4 regions of the Kitasatospora sp. RG8 genome follow, and region 2 is predicted to be linked to each of the others. Evidence: riboswitches for the same ligand, from Rfam matches in the RefSeq annotation. Region 2 holds a riboswitch; each other region holds the start of a gene.
What was found. A riboswitch is a leader RNA that binds a small molecule or an ion and turns the genes downstream of it on or off. The one in region 2 is predicted to bind cyclic di-AMP.
Positions count from the first base shown of each region.

Region 1: it holds a riboswitch for cyclic di-AMP, as region 2 does, so the genes downstream of both, J5Y04_RS43110 (transglycosylase family protein) here and J5Y04_RS11740 (NlpC/P60 family protein) in region 2, are expected to answer to the same signal.
Region 3: it holds a riboswitch for cyclic di-AMP, as region 2 does, so the genes downstream of both, J5Y04_RS15480 (LysM peptidoglycan-binding domain-containing M23 family metallopeptidase) here and J5Y04_RS11740 (NlpC/P60 family protein) in region 2, are expected to answer to the same signal.
Region 4: it holds a riboswitch for cyclic di-AMP, as region 2 does, so the genes downstream of both, J5Y04_RS43350 (transglycosylase family protein) here and J5Y04_RS11740 (NlpC/P60 family protein) in region 2, are expected to answer to the same signal.

Region 1 is NZ_JAGIYX010000001.1:16,396-21,240, reverse strand. It holds gene J5Y04_RS00100 (glycoside hydrolase family 13 protein) at 1-791, shown strand, start outside; gene J5Y04_RS00095 (LacI family DNA-binding transcriptional regulator) at 817-1,836, shown strand; gene J5Y04_RS00090 (hypothetical protein) at 1,895-2,095, opposite strand; gene J5Y04_RS43110 (transglycosylase family protein) at 2,280-3,551, opposite strand; cyclic di-AMP (ydaO/yuaA leader) riboswitch at 3,538-3,738, opposite strand.
Region 2 is NZ_JAGIYX010000006.1:44,379-49,223, reverse strand. It holds gene J5Y04_RS11740 (NlpC/P60 family protein) at 81-1,232, opposite strand; cyclic di-AMP (ydaO/yuaA leader) riboswitch at 1,243-1,397, opposite strand; gene J5Y04_RS11735 (C40 family peptidase) at 1,724-2,767, opposite strand; gene J5Y04_RS11730 (NYN domain-containing protein) at 2,978-4,375, opposite strand; gene J5Y04_RS11725 (hypothetical protein) at 4,616-4,845, opposite strand, start outside.
Region 3 is NZ_JAGIYX010000008.1:253,010-257,854, reverse strand. It holds gene J5Y04_RS15485 (MFS transporter) at 1-1,409, opposite strand, end outside; cyclic di-AMP (ydaO/yuaA leader) riboswitch at 1,720-1,877, shown strand; gene J5Y04_RS15480 (LysM peptidoglycan-binding domain-containing M23 family metallopeptidase) at 1,883-2,923, shown strand; gene J5Y04_RS15475 (APC family permease) at 3,299-4,845, shown strand, end outside.
Region 4 is NZ_JAGIYX010000040.1:47,702-52,546, reverse strand. It holds gene J5Y04_RS36825 (MazG family protein) at 1-839, shown strand, start outside; gene J5Y04_RS36820 (SDR family NAD(P)-dependent oxidoreductase) at 979-1,407, opposite strand; gene J5Y04_RS36815 (cytochrome P450) at 1,756-3,072, shown strand; cyclic di-AMP (ydaO/yuaA leader) riboswitch at 3,299-3,469, shown strand; gene J5Y04_RS43350 (transglycosylase family protein) at 3,475-4,386, shown strand; gene eno (phosphopyruvate hydratase) at 4,634-4,845, shown strand, end outside.

The sequences.
Region 1 (4,845 bases), on a different contig from region 2:
CCGACGAGCTGCACCAGGCCTTCAACTTCCAGTACCTGGGCACCTCCTGGGACTCGGCCGAGCTGCGCGAGGTGATCGACCTCTCGCTCGACTCGATGCGCCCGGTCGACGCCCCCACCACCTGGGTGCTGTCCAACCACGACGTCACCCGGCACGCCACCCGGTTCGCCAACGAGCCCGGCCTCGGCACCCAGATCCGCACCCCCGGCGACCGCCGGCTCGGCCTGCGCCGCGCCCGCGCCGCCACCCTGCTGATGCTCGCGCTGCCCGGCTCCGCGTACGTCTACCAGGGCGAGGAGCTCGGCCTGCCGGACGTCACCGACCTGCCCGACGAGGTCCGCCAGGACCCGTCCTTCTTCCGCCAGGCCGGCCAGGACGGCTACCGCGACGGCTGCCGCGTCCCGATCCCGTGGTCCGGCACCGAGGCTCCGTACGGCTTCGGCCCGGTCGCCGGCGGCCCGAGCTGGCTTCCGCAGCCCGCCGAGTGGGCGCAGCTCAGCGTCGAGGCGCAGACCGGCGACCCGACGTCCACCCTGGAGCTGTACCGCAGCGCGCTGGCCGTCCGCCGCGCACAGGCCGACCTCGGCGCCGGCACCGGCGTGGAGTGGCTGGACAGCCCCGAGGGCACCCTGGTGTTCCGCCGCGGCTCCTTCGTCTGCACCGTGAACACCACCGCGGAACCGGTCCGGATACCGGCGCCCGGCCGCCTGCTGCTCTCCTCCGCGGACGCCGTGGTGGACGGCGGCGAGACGGTGCTCGCTCCGGACAGCACCGACTGGTGGGCGGTCTGACGTGGTTGCAATAGGCTCTGGGACCGTGACTACGGCGCGACTCTCAGACATCGCGGCGCAGGCGGGGGTCAGCGAAGCCACCGTCTCCCGCGTACTCAACGGCAAGGCGAACGTCTCCGCCGCCACCAGGCAGACCGTGCTGGCGGCGCTGGACGTGCTCGGCTACGAGCGGCCGACCCGGCTGCGCCAGCGCAGCGCGGGCCTGATCGGGCTGATCACCCCGGAGCTGAGCAACCCGATCTTCCCCGCGCTCGCGCAGGTGATCGAGCAGGTGCTGAGCCGGCACGGCTTCACGCCGGTGCTCTGCACCCAGACGCCCGGCGGCTCCACCGAGGACGAACTGGTGGAGATGCTGGTCGACCGGGGCGTGGCGGGCATCGTCTTCGTCTCCGGCCTGCACGCCGACACCACCGCCGATCACGACCGGTACGCCCGGCTGACCGGCCGGCAGGTGCCGTTCGTCCTGATCAACGGTTTCAGCGAGAAGATCGACGCGCCGTTCATCTCGCCGGACGACCGGGCCGCGATGTGGATGGCCGTCCAGCACCTGGCCGAACTCGGCCACGAGCGGATCGGCCTGGCCGTCGGGCAGCGCCGGTACGTGCCGGTGCTGCGGAAGATCGAGGGCTTCACCGCGGCCATGCGCGAGGTGCTCGGCCGGACCACCGAGGAGGCCCAGGACCTCGTCCACCACACGCTGTTCAGCGTGGAGGGCGGGCACGCGGCGGCCGGCGCGCTGCTCGACAAGGGCTGCACCGCGATCGTCTGCGGCAGCGACATGATGGCGCTCGGCGCGATCCGGGCGGTGCGCCAGCGCGGGCTCTCGGTGCCGCAGGACGTGTCGGTGGTCGGCTTCGACGACTCGCCGCTCATAGCGTTCACCGAGCCCCCGCTGACCACCATCCGCCAGCCGGTCGAGGCGATGGCCACCGCGGCCGTCGACGCCCTGCTGGAGGAGGTCGGCGGGAACGCCGCCCAGCGCGGGGAGTTCATGTTCCAGCCGGAGCTGGTGATGCGCGGTTCCACGGGCGCAGGCGCCCGCTGAGCGACCACGACCGGGGCCCGGAGAGCAATCCGCTCTCCGGGCCCCGGTCGTGCGTTCGTCAGCCCTCCTGGGCCGTCGGGCGTTCGTGGCCCGACCGCCGGCCGTCGACGGCGTCGCCGGTCCGGCTCCCGGTGCGCCGGCCCCGGGCCAGGTAGTCGCGCAGGACCAGCTCCACGGCGTCCTGCGGGCTCCGGGTCCCGGCGAGCATCATCACGTCGATGGCGAGATTGGCGTCGAGGGTGACGGTGACCTGGGCCATGGGTGACTCCTTCTCGGGTGCGGAGCAGCAGCATGCCCGCTGCGCCCCGACTCCACCACGGCCTCCACCGGACCCGCACCCGCTGCCCGTGGGCGGGCAGGCCGAAGCCCCCGGGAAGAGCGACCAGGCTCTTCCCGGGGGCTTCGGCGTACCTGCGCGGGCCCGGGAGCCGCGCGCCGGGGGATCAGACCCGGCCGGCGAAGTCCGGGGCCCAGTTGGCGATGGTCTCGGTCCGCACGCCCGCGCTCGGGTTGGCGGCCTCGACGTACGCGCCGTTGCCGACGTAGATCGCGACGTGGTAGACGCCGGAGTCCTGGCCGTTGTTGGACCAGAACAGCAGGTCGCCCGGCTTGAGCGCGTCCAGCGAGACGTGGGTGGAGGCGGCGGCCTGGTCGGCGGCGACGCGCGGGATGGAGACGCCCGCGGCGCGCAGCGCGGCCTGGGTCAGGCCGGAGCAGTCCCAGCCGCCGTTGCCGGTGCCCCCGTAGACGTACGCCTGGCCGACCTTCGACTCGGCGAAGGCGACCGCGGCGGCCATGCTGCCGGTGGCGGCCTGGGCGGGCGCCTGGGTCTGGGTCTGGGCGGCCGGCTTGGCGGCCGGGGCCTGGGTCTGGGCGGCGGGCTTGGCGGCGGCGGCCTGGCCGGAGTTGCCGGAGCTCCGGTCGAACCAGTTGAAGCCCTTGCCGGACTCGTCCGAGGCCTGGGCGCGGTCACCGAGGGTCAGGTGCTGACCGGGGTAGATGACGTGCGGGCCGTCGGTCAGGGTGGAGCGGTTGAGCTCGTACAGCCGCTCCCAGCCGCCCTGGACGTTGTTCTTGTCGGCGATCGAGGAGAGCCAGTCGCCGGCGACGACGGTGTAGTCGTTGGAGGCGGCCTTGTCCTGCCACTTCTTCGACCAGTTCTGGCCGGACTGCGGCTTGGCGGAGTCGGTGGAGGCCGGGGCCTGGTCGGCCTTCGGCGCGGCCGGCTTGGCGGCGGGGGCCTGCGCGGCGGGCGCGGCCGGGGCCGGGGTCTGCGCGGCGGGCTTGGCGGCCGTGGTGGTGTCGACCGCGGCGGGGGTGCCGCCCTTGGTCAGGCCGGCCTGGACGGAGCAGACGGGCCAGGCACCGGGGCCCTGGACGGCGAGCACCTTCTCGGCGATCGCGATCTGCTGGTCCTTGGTGGCGAGGTCGGCGCGGGCCGCGTACGCGGTGCCGCCGAACTCCGCCCAGGTGCTGTTGGTGAACTGGAGGCCGCCGTAGAAGCCGTTGCCGGTGTTGATGCTCCAGTTGCCGCTGCTCTCGCACTGCGCGACCTTGTCCCAGGTGGCGACGGAGGCGGCGGAGGCGGTGCCGGAGGTCAGGCAGGGGACGGTGAGACCGATGCCGACGACGCCGAGGGTGGCGATCGCGCGGCGGGTGCGGCTGGACAGGCGGGTGCCGTTGGTGGGCAGCATGAAGACGCGGTCCTCTCCCACGCCTGCGAGGTGAGCTGTCGGATTCGGGCTGGAGTTGCCCGGCCGCGCTGTGGACGCGGCTTCACCCCTAGCCCTGAACCGGTACGCGGACCGGTCCGGGGCGACTTACCTGTGGTTCCCCCGCTCCTGCCGTGGTGCGTTCTGCGCTGCCAGCGCACCCGACGGCAGGACTCGGCGTTGCGGATGAGCTGGGTCCGTGTGGCCACGAACGGGGAGCACGTTAAGCAGACTTAAGTTCAAACCGCAAACATGTGTGACGCTCGTCACGGTTTGCGGAAAGCCTGCGGAAAGGCTGTCCACCATGATCAGAAATGACCGTTTTCGCGCAACGCCCGCCGCGGTCAATGCAACTGCCTGTGCTTCAGGAGGTCGGGACCGACGCAGCCGTCCGGGGGGAGGGCTACGCAGCGATGGCCATGGGCGAGGAGCCGGACGCGGGCCGGCCGGCCGCCGGGCCCCGCGGAGCGCATCGCCGGGCAAAGCATCGCAGACCGGACATCCCGCCTGAAGCGGCCCGAACTCCCTTAAGTCGCCGCACAATGCTGCGCCGGCTCGCGGTCGGCACGGCGTTCGCGGCGATCGGCGGCGAGGAGGCCCTGCGACGCTCGCTGACCGGCCCCACGGCGCCCGTCGCCGCCGGGGGCACCGCCACGAGCCCGGCCGGGACGGGAGGCGACGGAGCCATGGACCACGGCGACGCCGCGCCGCCGCCCTCCGCCGGCGCCGCGGAGGGCGCCGCCCCCGGGCAGCCCGCCGCCGCGCCCGCCGTCGACCGGAACGGCCGCCCGTGGTCCGACCCGACCGGCTGGGGCGGCAGGGTGCCCGGCCCGCAGAGCGCCGTCCGGATCACCGACAAGGTGCTGCTGGACACCGACGCCACCGTCGCCTCGCTGCTGGTCGAACCGGGCGGCGCCCTCACCTTCGCCGCCGGCCGCACCGTCACCCTCGCCTCGGCGGGCAACGTCGAGGTCCGCGGCACCCTCGCCCTCGCCCCCGACGACACCGCCGTGCACACCCTGCGCTTCCCGGCCGTCGACGAGAAGCGGTTCCGGGGCGACGGCATGAAGGTTGGTCGACACCGACGTCGGCCTCCGGGTCACCGGCGCCGGGTACCTGCGGCTGGACGGCGCCGCCAAGACCGCCTGGGTACGCGCCGCCGGCGGCCTGCGGGCCGGCGACACCACCGTCACCCTGGCCGCCCCGCCCGCCGGTTGGCGGCCCGGCGACGAACTGTCCGTCACCCCGACCGGCCCGCCGGGCGAGGACGGCTCCTCCACCCGCTACGACCTGGCCG
Region 2 (4,845 bases):
GATATTTGGCCGATCCACCGGAAAAGCCGCAGGCCCGGCCTCCCGCGAAGGGAGACCGGGCCTGCCGGGGCTGATGCGGATCAGACGCGCACGATGGCCGAGATCGGCAGCATGGTGGCGGTCTCGTACCGGACCACCGCGCCGGGCTTCGGCGCGTGGATGACCTGCCCGCCGCCCACGTACAGGGCGACGTGGCTGGCGTCCGCGCGGTAGATGATGAGGTCGCCGGGCTGGGCGTTGGCGATGTTGGTGCCGATGTTGGTCCCGGCGCCGGCCTGCTGCTGCGAGGTGCGCGGCAGCGACACGCCCGCCTGGGCGTAGGCCCAGCCGGTCAGGCCGGAGCAGTCGAAGGAGCTCGGGCCGGTGGCACCGTAGACGTACGGCGCACCGAGCTTGCTCTCGGCGGCGGCGATCGCGGCGGCGGCGCGCGAGCCGTTGGCGGCGGGCGCGGACGGCGCGGCGGGCTTGCTCGCCGCCGGCGTCGAGGACGACGAACCGCTGAGGTCGGTGCGGGCGTTGTCGCGGGAGGCGCGGTCGGCGTCGGCCTTGGCCTTGGCGTCGGCCTTCGCGGCGTCCGCCTTCGCCTTCGCCTCGGCGGCGGCCTTCTCCTCGGCCGCGCGCAGCGCCTGGCGCTCCTGCTCGGTCAGCGTGTTGAGCAGGTCCTGGGCCTTGGCCAGCTTCGCCTGGACGTCCTCCTTGGACGCCTTCAGCTGCTGGGTCGTCGACTCCAGCTCGCCGAGCTTCGCCTGGGCCTCGTTGCGGTCCTGGTCGAGCTTGCGCTGCTGCTCCTGGAGGTCCTTCAGCGCGCCGGACTGGGTGCTGCTGGCCTGGGTCAGGGCGCCGGCCTGGTTCAGGAAGTTGTCGGGGCTGGACGAGAGCATCAGCTGGACGGTGGACGATATGCCGCCGTTGCGGTACTGCTCGCCCGCGATCTCGGCGAGGCCGCCCTGGGCCTCGATCACCGACGCCTGCTGACGGGCCACCTTGTCCTGGAGCTCGCCGACCTGCTTCTGCAGCTCCTGCTGCTTGGCCTGCGCGCCGTTGTACTTCTCGGTCGCCTGCTCGGCCTGCTCGTTGAGCTGGTCGACCTGCTCCTTGACCTGGTCCTTGGTCGGCGTCGGGTCGGCGTGGGCGCCGGACTGCGCGGAGAGGGCGACGGCTGCCGCGGCGACACCGGTCATGATCGAGACCCGGGCGCGGCCGGCAGGCTTGGGACGACGATGGGACGCCACGAAGGCGGACTCCTTCTTCCAACGCCCGCCTACCGGGTGAGCTGACGGGTTCGGGCCGGAAGCATGCCCTACGACGCCTCACCGGCCGCTCCAGCGGCCGACCTGGCGCCGATTCACCCCGGAGGAACATGGTTCCCCGGCTCCGCTCCACAGCGCCCCGACTACGGGGCTCCCCGTCGGACGAGTCGTGCGACCCGTCCCGCTGCTTCGACGAACTCGGCGGTAAACCCCCGCCGCCACCCAGGCTGGGTGATCGACTGTGCGGTGGTTCGAGACACGACCCTAGTAACAGAACCGTGATCCGTTCAAATCCTTGTCAGAAAAAAGACGGGAGAATACCCAAGTTCATTTGTGAATATGACCGGGCGTGACCAGCGCCGCACACGGAGCTGATCGCTTGTCACCGTGCGGCCGGAAACGCCGACGCCACCCCCGTCCGGAGGTGGCGCGGATCACAGGGCCGCATCCCGGCCCTCGGGCGTGCCGGTCCGTCAGACCCGGCGGATGGTGTTGATCTTCATCGCGTCGGCCTTCATCACCTTCACCACGTCGCCGGTGTGCGGGGCGTGCACGACCATGCCGTTGCCGATGTACATCCCGACGTGGCTGCGGTCGTCGCGGTAGATGATCAGGTCGCCGGGCTGGGCCTCGGCGAGCGAGGGCACCCGGGTGCCGTAGTTGCCCTGGGCCTGCGAGGTGCGCGGCAGCGAGACGCCGGCCTTCCCGTACGCCCAGACCATCAGGCCGGAGCAGTCGAAGCCGCTCGGCCCCGTGGCACCCCAGACATACGGCGAACCCTGCTTGCTCATCGCGTTGGCGACGGCGGCACCGGCCATGCCGCTGCCCTGCGGCAGGCTGCCCAGGTCGGCCCGCTCGCTGCCGCGCGAGGCCCGGTCCTCCTGCTGCTGGGCGGCCTTCAGGGCGGCCCGGTCCGCCGCGCTGAGCGAGTTCAGCAGGTCCTGGGCGGCCTTGAGCTTCTGGTTGACGTCGGCCTTGGACTGGTTGAGGTCCTTGGTCGTGCTGTCCAGCGAGGCGAGGATCGCGGCCGCCTCGGCCTTCTGCTGGTCCAGCCGGCGCTGCTGGTCCTGGAGGCCCTTGAGCGCGTCGGCCTGGCTGGAGCTGGCCTGCTCCACGCTGGAGGCCTTGTCCAGGTAGCCGGACGGGTCGGAGGTGAGCATCAGCTGCACGGACGGGTCGATGCCGCCGGAGCGGTACTGCTCGCCGGCCACCGCCGCCAGACCGCCCTGAAGCTGGGTCATCTGGTCCTGGCCGCGTGCCACCTGGTCCTGGAGCTGGTCGGACTGCTTGCGGAGCTGGTCGGCCCGCTCCTTGGCGCCGTTGTACTTCTCGGTCGCCTGCTCCGCCTCTTCCTGGAGCTGGTCGATCTGCGCCTTCACGTCCTCCTTCTTGGGGGACGGGCTGGGCGCCGCGTGGGCGGCGACCTGGGCGGACAGGGCGACCGCGGTCGCCGCGGCAGCGGTGAGCACGGAGACCCGCGCGCGGCTCGGCTGCTTGGGACGGCGGTGGGAGGCCAAGGACCGGCTCCTTCTTCCAACGGACTCACCCGATCGAGTGAGAATCCGGAAAATAGGTTTGACGCCAGACCCTAGTGAAGATCCAGGCTTTGCGCCACTCCCCCGATGGCGTGAACTCCGGCCCGCCGCCCTGACTTCACAAGATCCCCACACCACCGCAAACCGGGCGCTGACCAGGCGTCATCCCCGTCGCGAAGGGCCTGCAACAGCCTACGGCCGGGCCAGCCGGTTCAGCAGCAGAATCGAGGCCACGGGGCGCGCGCCCGCCTTCCGCACGCCGTCGGCGACCTCCCGGTCCGTGGAGACCACCACGACCGGACGGCCCTGCGGCTCGGCCCGCACCAGGCGGCGGATCAGCTCGTCCGCGGTCTCCCCGGTCCGGCTGAAGCGGACCCGGACCCCGCGCGGCGGCGCCATGATCACCGGCACGTCCAGGTCCTGCCCGTCGAACACGCAGGTGACCTCCGCCTGGGTGCGCTGGGCCAGCATCGCCAGCCCGCCCAGCAGCCGGATCCGCTGCTGCTCCAGCGGCAGTGCCGGATAGCCGGTCTTGGTCACGTTGTAGCCGTCCACCACCAGGTGGACCTGCGGGATCGCCAGCAGCTGGTCCAGCAGCGCCGGATCGTCCTCCGCCAGCCCGCGCCGGGCCACGTCGTGCGGCGACGCCGACCCCGGCACCACGGCCTCCACCAGGTCGGCCGGGCGGATCTGTGACACCGGCAGCGCCAGCTCCCGCTGGATGCCCTGCGCCGACTGCAGCACCGTGTCCAGCAGCAGCCGCAGCCGCATGTCCTCGACGCTGCGCCCCTCGCGGGCGGACCGGCGGCCCTGCTCGACGGCGTTCTCCAGCTCGGAGATCCGGTGCCGCAGCCGGCGCGCCTCGCTCTCGCCCGCGCTGCGCTCGGCGGCGGACTGCGCCTTCAGCGCCTCCAGTTCGGCGCCGAGCCGGCGGGTCTCGGCCTGCGCGCGGCGGGTGTCGCTCTCCAGCGAGCGGAGCTTGCGGCGCAGCGAGTCCGCCTCCTTGCGGACGTCCTCGGACTCGGTCCGCTGCCGGTCCAGATCGGCCCGGGCGGCGGAGCGCACCTCGGCCAGCTCCGCCTGCAGCTTCTCCACCAGCCGGGCCGCCTCGGCGGCGGCGCCCTCGGCACCGGCCCGTTCCGCCTCCTCGCCGGCCTCGGCGACCAGCCGGCTCCAGCCCGCGGAGCGCACCAGGTAGGCGGCGGCGGCGACGTCCAGCGGATCGGCGGCCCCGGGCACGCTGCCCGACTCCAGCGCCTTGACCAGATCGGGCTGGCCCAGCCGCAGCCGCTCCGCTATCCGCACCCGGAAGGCCGGCTCGGACTCCAGGGCGGCGGCCAGCGCGGTGGCCGCGTACTTGGCCCGCCGGGCCGGGGTGAACTTGGCGTACTGGCGCAGCGTCTGCGGCAGCTCGCCGGGCGGCAGCCCGCCGAGCGCGTCCGCGGCGAGGCCGACCACCCGGCGGCGCACGCCCTCGGGCAGCGGCCGGTCGAGCCGCTCCGCCGCCCGCTCCGCGACCCCCCCGTCGGCCTGCTCTGCCGCCGGCTCGTCGCCGCCGGGCTCCTCGGCACCGGCCGTCCCGTCCGACACCGGGGCGCCTGCCGGGGCTGTCTCGGCCGCGTCCGGCGCCTGCGCGTCCACAGCGGGCTGCCGCCCCTGCGGCCCGGCGGGCTCCTTCGCTGCGTCCACCACGTCCTCGGCTCCGATCCTGGTCCATCGGCACGGCCAACGGCGGCCGTCCTCGTCGTCACGCTCCGTGCGCTCTGTCTGTATTGTCCCGTGCGGCGGGCGGCCGTGCCCCGCACCGCCGCCCGCCGCACGGGCCGGGCATCAACCCTGCTCCGAGGCCTCGTTCTCCTCGGCCCCCGGGCGGGCCACCAACTCGACCTGGTCCACCGCGTTGCACCAGCGGCAGCGCACCGACTCGATGGTCTCGCTGAGCACCTCGGTCTCCTCGACCTTGGACTCGCCGGCCAGGTCGAAGTGGAGGAACTCGGTCAGCCGGGCGGAACGGGTCACGTCGAAGCGGGTCAGGTTGCCGCACAGGGTGCAGCGCCAGC
Region 3 (4,845 bases), on a different contig from region 2:
TCCTCGGGAGCGAGGACGTTGCCGCGGACGGTGGCGGCCGCGATGAGCCCGCCCGTGGCGAGCAGTCCGGCGCAGATCAGCATCGCGGTGTGGAAGGCCGCGTCCACCGAGGCGGGCACCCGGTAGGCGTCGCCGCTGAGCCCGGCCAGGGCCGGCAGCGCCGCGACCGCGAGCAGGCCGGCCGCGCGGGCGGCGGCGTTGTTGACACCGCTGGCGATGCCCGCGTGCCGGACCTCCACCGCCGCCAGCACGGTCGCCGTCAGCGGTGCGACCAGCAGCACCATCCCGCAGCCCATCACGGTGACGGCCGGCAGCACGTCCGTCCAGTACGAGGCGTCCGCGCCGATCCGCAGCATCAGCAGCACGCCGGCCGCGCAGAGCAGCGGGCCCACGGTGAGCGGCAGCCGGGGGCCGATCCGTTTGCCGAGCCGGCCCGCCCGGGCGGAGAGCGTCAGCATCAGCAGGGTGATCGGCACCAGGGCGAGTCCGGAGACCAGCGGGGAGAAGCCGGAGACGATCTGCAGCTGCACGACCAGCAGGAAGAACACCCCGCTGAAGGCGGCGTAGACGCAGAGGGTGACCAGGTTCACCGAGGTGAACAGCCGGGAGGAGAAGAGGCCGAGCGGCAGCATCGGCTCCCGGGTGCGGCGTTCGACCACGACGAAGGCCGCGCCCAGCAGCAGCCCGGCCACGCCGGTCACCCAGACCCCGGCGGAGAGCCCGTCGCCCGCCGCCGTCAGCGCGTAGGTGACGGAGCCGAGGGCCAGTGCGGCGAGTGCCGCGCCGAGCACGTCGAACCGTCCGGTCGCGCTTTCGTCCCGGGTCTCCGGCACGTGGCGGGCGGCCACCAGGACGACCAGGGCGGCCAGGGGGACGTTCAGCAGGAAGATCCACCGCCAGCCCGGGCCGTCCACCAGCCAGCCGCCGAGGAAGGGGCCGACCGCGGCCGACACCCCGCCGAGGCCGGACCAGAGGCCGACCGCCGCCGAGCGGTCGTCCGGGTGGTAGACGGCCTGGAGCATCGCCAGTGACCCGGGGGTGAGCAGGGCCCCGCCGATTCCCTGGACGGCGCGGGAGGCGACCAGCACCTCGATGGTGGGCGCGGCGGCGCAGGCCGCCGAGGCGGCGGCGAACCAGACCACGCCGAGCAGGAAGACCCGGCGCCGGCCGTACCGGTCGCCGAGCGCGCCGCCGAGCAGGATCAGCCCGGCCAGGGTGAGCAGGTAGGCGTTGAGCGTCCACTGCAGGGCGGAGAGCGGGGCGCCGAGATCGGTGCCGATCCGGGGCAGGGCGACGTTCACGACCGTGCCGTCGAGCATCGCCATGCTGGAGCCGAGCACCGTCGCCAGTAGTACCCAGCGGCCCTGCGCGGTGCCCAGGCGCAGGGTGCCGGCCTCGGAGGTGGCCACGGCCCGATCGTCCGCCCCGGGGGCTGACGTGACAAGGGTCACCGGGGGTGTGTCGGTGAATGGCTTTCCGTAGGTGATCGCATGCGGACGGACACCGAAATCGGCGGAGCGTCGTGGATCAGTGGCGCGCGGTTAATCGATTGTGCACGTACTGTGCAGCCGATCATTCGGAGCGTCACTGCGCCCCCGGCTTTTGTTGCCGGTTCAAGAGATCGACATTGCTTCACCCGGACGGATGGGTTTTAGTTCAGCGACCGCCCGGCGTTGGCCCGGGTGGCCACCGGGTGGAACGCCTAGTCCTGCCGCTGCCCGGTGGTACGAACTGAACTCTGTACGGCAGGAGCGGGGGACCCAAAGGTAAGTCGCCGGACCGGAATTCACGGTCCGGCTTGGGGTGAAGCCGCGCATGCGGCCGGGCAACTCCAGCCCGAACCCGACAGCTCACCTCGCAGGCGTCGGAGAGGAAATCCCCCATGGCCGTACAGGCTCGTCGTATCGCCCTGCCCCGCGCCGCCCGCATCGGTATCGCCACCGCCGTCACCGGCGCCGCGTTCGCCCTTCCGCTGGTGACCACCATCAGCGCCCAGGCCCACACCGCGCCGGCCGCGAAGCCCGCGCAGACCAGCACCTGGACCGGCGCCACCAGCGTCGACGCCGCCCCGGCCGCCGCCGCGCAGCCGGCCGCCGAGGCCCCCGCCCCGGCCGCCGCTCCCGCCGCCGCCCCGGCCGAGGAGAGCTACAAGGTCGTCGGCGGGGACACCCTGTCGAAGATCGCCAACGCCAAGCACGTCGAGGGCGGCTGGCAGGCGCTGTACGACCACAACCGCACGGTCGTCGGCACCAACCCGAACCTGATCTTCCCGGGTCAGAAGCTCGCGCTGGGCGCCAAGGCCGCCGCCCCGGCCGCCGCTCCCGCCGCTGCCAAGCCGGCCGCCCCCGCGAAGTCCGCCTCGCAGGACTCCGTGAAGCCGGCCGCCCCGGCCGCCGCCCCGAAGCCGGTCCAGGCCGCCAAGCCCGCGCAGGCCCCGGCCGTCAAGCCGGCCCCGGCCGCCGCGAAGCCCGCCGCCCAGACCCCCGCCCCGGCCCCGGCCGCGGTGGCGAGCACCTCCGGTTACGTCTCCCCGATCGCCAACCCGAAGCTCGGCACCGCCTACGGCGTGGCCGGCTCGATGTGGGCCTCCGGCCACCACACCGGCGCCGACTTCGTCGCCTCCACCGGCACCCCGCTGCGCGCCGTCGCGGCCGGCACCGTGGTGAAGGCCGGCAACGGCGGCGCCTACGGCAACGAGGTCGAGATCAAGCTCGCCGACGGCAAGTACGCCCAGTACGCGCACCTGTCCTCGATCGGCGTGAAGATCGGTCAGACCGTCACCGCCGGCCAGCAGATCGGCCTCTCCGGTGCGACCGGCAACGTGACCGGCCCGCACCTGCACTTCGAGATCCGCACCGGCTCGGAGTACGGCTCGGACATCGACCCGATCGCCTACCTCCGGGCGCACGGCGTCTCCATCTGACCCTCCGGGCAGAGACCACCGCAGGGTGCAGGGCGAAGTGATCTCCGGGATGGTCATGTCGGGTGACCGCTCGACCGGGTGATCTCCGCACCTACGGCGGAACAACGGGCGCGGGACACGCCCAGGCCGGCCCGGCTCGCGAACCTCCTTCGCGAGCCGGGCCGGCCGCCGTTTTTCCGGGGGTGTTCGGGGTGCTCCGGGGCCGAAACCGTTCGAACACGGCGGGCTCCGAACCGAACAAGGCGTCAACTTCCCACCCGTGTTACCTGACTACCTGTCCGTTGCGGGCGTGTTCGCCGGGCCCCGATGCTGTCGGGCAGTCATCGTCCGACCGGTCAGGCGGGCGGCAGGGGCACGGCGGGTGAAGGGGGCCGGATGGCCATCCAGAGCGGGGACGCGGCGGGTGCGGACGCGGACGGAAGAGGCGGCGGTGCGGTCAACCGCCTGAAGGCGGACTCGGTCGGGCTGGTGGGCGTCGTCTTCATGGCGATCGCCACCGCCGCCCCGATCACCGCGATGACCGGCAACCTGCCGATCATCGTCGGCCAGGGGAACGGCGTGGGAGCCCCCGCCGCGTACATCTTCGCGACGCTGGTGCTCACCGTGTTCTCGGTGGGGTACGTGGCGATGGCGCGGCACATCACCGCGGCCGGCGCGTTCTACGGGTACATCTCGCACGGGCTGGGCCGGGTCGCCGGGATGGCCTCGGGGCTGCTGGCGGTGCTCGCGTACGTCGTCTTCGAGGCATCGATCATCGGCTTCTTCGCGTACTCGCTGCGCGGACTGGTGAAGTCGCAGCTGGGCCTGGACGCGGGCTGGGGCTGGTACGCGCTGTTCGGGCTGCTGGCCATCGCGGTGATGGCCTGGTTCGACCTGCACCTGACCGCCCGGGTGCTCGGCGTCGCACTGGTGCTGGAGATCACCGTGCTGAGCGCCGTCTCGCTGGCGGTGCTGTTCACCGGCGGCGGGCCGGACGGCTTCGCCGCCGAGGCGGTCAACCCGCTGAACGCCTTCCACGGGGTGGGCGGTTCGGGCGCCGCGGCGGCCGGCCTCGGGCTGTTCTTCGCGTTCTGGTCCTGGGTGGGCTTCGAGTCGACCGCGATGTACGGCGAGGAGTCCCGCGACCCCAAGCGGGTGGTGCCGCGGGCGACGCTGATCTCGGTGGTCGGGGTGGGCCTGTTCTACGTCTTCGTGTCGTGGATGATCGTGGCCGGCAACGGGGTCGGCCACGCGGTGGACGTCGCCAACGGGCTGGTGCCGGGCAAGGACGGCAACAACCTCTTCTTCGACCCGCTGGGAGCGCACCTCGGCGCCTGGGCGGTGAAGGTCTTCCAGTGGCTGGTGGTGACCGGGTCATTCGCCTGCGCGATGGCCTTCCACCAGTGCGCCTCCCGGTACCTGTACGCCATCGGCCGGGAGGGGTTCATCCACCCGGCGCTGGGTCGCACCCACCCGCGGCACGGTTCGCCGTACATCGCCTCGCTGGTCCAGTCGGTGATCGCGGTCGGGCTGGTCCTGGCCTTCCTGGCGGCCGGGATGGACCCGTACGTCCACCTGTACACGCTGCTGGCGCTGCTCGGGACGATGGCGATCCTGATCGTGCAGACGCTCTGCTCGTTCGCCGTGGTCGGGTACTTCCACGTGCAGGGGAAGCACCCGGAGACCAGGCACTGGCTCCGGACGCTGGTCGCGCCGGTGGTCGGCGGGGTGGCGATGGCGGGCGTGGTGGTGCTGCTGGTGATCAACAAGGACACCGCGGCCGGGGCCGCCGCCGACACGCTGCTCTTCCGGCTGATCCCGTACCTGGTGATCGGCACGTTCGTGGGCGGGATCGGGCTGGCGCTCTACATGAGGAGCCGGCGGCCGGAACGGTACGCCCGGATGGGGCGGATCATCCTGGAGGACGCCGGGGAGCGTCCGCA
Region 4 (4,845 bases), on a different contig from region 2:
CGGCCCTGGCGCGCCTGCTGACCGACCTGCCGACGGACCTGCCGGCCGGAGCGGGCCCGACGGTCTGGCTGGGCAGCCCGGACGGTGACCCGGGGCTGACCGACGCGCTGGCGCGCCTCGCGGTGGAGCACGCGGGCGAGGTGCCCGAGATCGAGGTGCTGCCGGGCTCGTACGACCTGCCGGGTGCGCGCCTGCTGGACCTGGTCTCGGTGATGGACCGCCTGCGCTCGCCGGGCGGCTGTCCCTGGGACGCCGAGCAGACCCACGCCAGCCTGGTGAAGTACCTGGTGGAGGAGGCCTTCGAGCTGGTCGAGGCGATCGAGGAGGGGGACCGCGAGACGCTCCGGGAGGAGCTGGGCGACGTCCTGCTCCAGGTCTTCTTCCACTCCCGGATCGCCGAGGAGCACCCCACCGACGCGTTCTCGATCGACGACGTGGCGGGGGACATCGTCGAGAAGCTGATGTACCGCCACCCGCACGTGTTCGGGGACGCCGAGGCCGAGGGCGCCGCCGAGGTGGAGGCGAACTGGGAGACGCTGAAGGCGGCCGAGAAGTCGGACCGCGAGTCGGTGCTGGACGGCGTGCCGGCCGGGCTGCCGTCGCTGGCGTACGCGGCGAAGCTGGTGTCACGGGTGCGCCGGGCCGGGGTGGCGGGAGTGCCCGACGCGCCGTACGAGCTGCCGGCCGAGCTCACCGCGGAGTCGGCGGGCACGCTGATGCTGGCCGTGGCGCAGCGGGCGCACGACGCGGGTGTGGACGTGGACGCCGCGTTGCGGGCGGCCGCGCGCGGGTACCGGGACGCCGTCCGCGCCGCGGAGGGGCTCAAGCCGAACGACTGAACCCCGGGCACCACCCGGCCCCCGGACGGTTCACGGCCCCGACGAGCCCCCGGCCCGGACGGACGGCTCCCGGCCCCGACGAGTCCCCGCCCCCGGACGGCTCCCGGCCCCCGGGGGGACGGCGTCCGGGCAGGACGGGTCAGACGACCGCGGCGGCGTTCTCCACCGGACGGCGCTGCTGCGGCACCACGACCTCGCCGATGGCCTCGCCGACCAGTGCGAGCAGCTCGGCGAGCCGCTCCAGGTCCAGGTGGTCGGGCAGCTCGGCGAGGGAGACGATGCGCTCGCCGTCCGGGCCGGCCACGCAGAACAGGTCGATCGGTCCGAGGTGCTTCTCGGCGGTGTCGACGAGGGCGGCGACGTCGCTGGGGCGGCGGATGTCGCCGCAGACGCCGACGACCGGGCAGCCGGGCCGGTCGAGCTCGGTGGCGAGGTCCTCGGCGACGCCCTCCCGCTGGTCGGCGATGAGCACCCCGACGGCGCCGGCGGCGGTGAAGCGGCGTGCGAGATCGGCACCCGACCCGCCGTCGAGTACGGCGATGACCACGACTGCCCCGGTGACCCGCATGGTGCGCTCCTCCCTGTGGGCGGCTCCGCACCGGCGCCCACGTGTTGCTTTGCGGGAGGATCGTAGGCTTGTCCTGACCCTCCGCAACAGGGATTACCCCTCAGGTGACCAGGCTCACGCCTGCCACGCCCGGGAACCCTTCGGCAGGGCCCCTCGAACAGGCGCCCCGCCGACGCCCCGCGACACGCCGCCGACGCCCCGCGTCACCCCGAGGAACCGCCCCCCGGCCCCGTCGGACGGACGTCCCGCCGACGCCCCGCCGACGTCCCGCGCACGTCCCGCCGACGCCCCGCACCTCCGGGAACCCGCCCCCCGGACCCCGGGGATCCCACCGGATACCGTCGACACATGCCAGTTCAGCCCGATTCCGCCCGCCCGCCGCTCTTCACCTGGGACTTCGCCGCCGACCCGTACCCGGCCTACGCGTGGCTGCGGGAGCACGAGCCGGTGCACCGCACCACCCTGCCGAGCGGGGTCGAGGCCTGGCTGGTGACCAGGTACGCGGACGCCCGGCAGGCCCTCGCCGACAGCCGGCTCTCCAAGAACCCGCTCCACCACAGCACGCAGGCCCACAGCACGGGCCGGGTCGGCATCCCGGGCGAACGCCAGGCCAACCTGATGACGCATCTGCTGAACATCGACCCGCCGGACCACACCCGGCTGCGCCGGCTGGTCTCGAAGGCGTTCACGCCCCGCCGGGTGGCCGAGTTCGAGCCGAGGGTGCAGCAGCTCACCGACCGGCTGATCGACGGCTTCGCGGAGCGCGGCAGCGCCGACCTGATCCACGAGTTCGCCTTCCCCCTCCCCATCTACGCGATCTGCGACCTGCTCGGCGTGCCCGCGGAGGACCAGGACGACTTCCGGGACTGGGCGGGCATGATGGTGCGGCACACCAGGCCGGGCCAGGGCGGGGGCCAGCGCGGTGGTGTGGGGCGGGCGGTGAAGCGGATCCGCGCCTACCTGGCGGAGCTGATCCACCGCAAGCGGGCGGACCTCGGCGACGACCTGATCTCCGGCCTGATCCGGGCCAGCGACCACGGCGAGCACCTGACCGAGAACGAGGCCGCGGCGATGGCCTTCATCCTGCTCTTCGCCGGGTTCGAGACGACCGTCAACCTGATCGGCAACGGCACCTACGGCCTGCTGCGCAACCCGGACCAGCGGGCGCTGCTGCAGGATTCGATCGCCCGCGGGGAGAGCTCCCTGCTGGAGACCGGGATCGAGGAACTCCTGCGCTACGACGGGCCGGTGGAGCTGGCCACCTGGCGGTTCGCGACCAGCCCGCTGACCATCGGCGGGGTGGCGATCCCGGTCGGCGATCCGGTGCTGGTGGTGCTCGCGGCGGCGGACCGGGACCCGGCGAGGTTCGCCGACGAGAACACCCTCGACCTGGCCCGGGCGGACAACCCGCACCTGGGCTTCGGGCACGGAATCCACTACTGCATCGGCGCCCCGCTGGCCCGGCTCGAGGGGCGGGCGGCGCTGGCCACCCTGCTCTCCCGGCTGCCGGATCTGCGGCTGGCCGAGAACCCGGACAACCTGCGCTGGCGAGGTGGTCTGATCATGCGTGGACTTCGTGAACTTCCGGTCGAATTCACTCCCGAGAAGAAGCCCGTCGTCCCTGCTGACGAGCCCTCCGTCGGGGCCTCCGACATCACGGACTGATGCCTCGACACACTGACGGGACGTCTCCGACACGCCGAAACAGGGGGGTTGAACCGCCATCAAAGCGGACATACCGCCTTCGTTGGTAGGCGATCAGCCACTCACCGTAATTTCTGTGTGATATCGGCGATATGAGCTTGTGATTGGTAAGAGGATCTGCCTACCCTCCCTGAAGTTCGCAGCTGCGGACCTCGTGCGCGGAACGCCGAATCCTGCCCGCCGTGCCACGGGAAACCGACCAGACCCCTGGGCAGGGGCGGGGGAACCAGGTTTGTTGCCGTCCCCCACGGCTTGGGGTGAAGCCGCCCGCGCGGGCAGAAAGCCTTCCGCGCGAGCGGCCGGGCCACCTCCCGGTCCGAACCCGACAGCTCACCTCGCAGGCGTGCGGAGAGGGACCCATTCATGCTGTTCGTTGGAACTGGCCGTCACCGTCGTCGCACCCAGGCCGAGAAGGCCATCGCAGTCGCCGGTGTGGCCGGCGTCGGACTCGCGATGCCGATCCTCACCGCCACCGGCGCCTCGGCGGCCCCCGTCTCGACCTGGGACGCGGTCGCCCAGTGCGAGAGCGGCGGCAACTGGAGCATCAACACGGGCAACGGCTTCTACGGCGGCCTGCAGTTCACCTCCAGCACCTGGAAGGCGTACGGCGGCACGTCCTACGCTCCGCAGGCCAACCAGGCCAGCAAGGGCCAGCAGATCTCGGTCGCGGAGAAGGTCCTCGCCTCGCAGGGCCCGGGCGCCTGGCCGGTCTGCTCGCAGAAGGCCGGCCTGAGCAAGGGCGGTGCCCCGGCCTCGGTCGACACCGCCTCGGACGCCAAGCCCGCCGCGCCGAAGCCGGCCCAGAAGCCCGCCCAGCCGAAGCCGGCCCAGCAGCAGGCCCAGAAGCCCGCCGCCCAGCAGCACGCGCAGCAGGCCCAGCCGTACGGGCAGCAGCAGGCCACGACCCCGGACTTCTCCGGCCACGGCGGCTGGGACGCCGACGCGAAGGTGTACTGGTACCAGAGCAACGGTGACTGGTACTGGACCAGCCACCAGAGCGTCTACCAGCAGTACGCCGGCCAGGGTGCGGGTCAGGACAACCGCGCCGCCCAGGCGGCTCCGGCCGCGCAGGCCGCCCCGGTCGCGCAGAGCGCCCCCGCGGCCCAGCAGCACGCCGGCCACGGCTACACCGTCCAGTCCGGCGACACGCTGGCCGGCATCGCCGCCACCCAGGGTCTCCCCGGGGGCTGGCAGGCGCTGTACGACGGCAACCGCGGCACCGTCGGCGCCGACCCGGACCTGATCATGCCCGGACAGGTGCTCAACCTCGGCTGAGCGCAACCTCTCTCACGGTGACTCGGCGAAGGGGGCCGGATTTGGCCCCCTTCGTCCACATCTGGTCGGCTTCCGTCGGGCAACCAGGTGAACTACCGGGGGGTAGCAGGGCCACACGCTGAGACGGGACCGAGGTCAGCGTGGCCCCGAGAGCCCGTGCGGTTAGGCTCTGGTCGTAACGACTCCGCAATCGTTCGCCCGACAGCACCCACCGTCAGTCGAACCTGCTTCCGCTAGGAGATGCCTCGTGCCGTCCATCGATGTCGTCGTAGCCCGTGAGATTCTCGACTCGCGTGGCAACCCCACGGTCGAGGTCGAGGTCGGCCTCGACGACGGCAGCACCGGTCGTGCCGCTGTCCCGTCGGGTGCCTCCACCGGTGCCTTCGAGGCCCTGGAGCTGCGCGACGGTGACAAGAACCGCTACTTCGGCAAGGGCGTCGAGAAGGCCGTCCTGGCCGT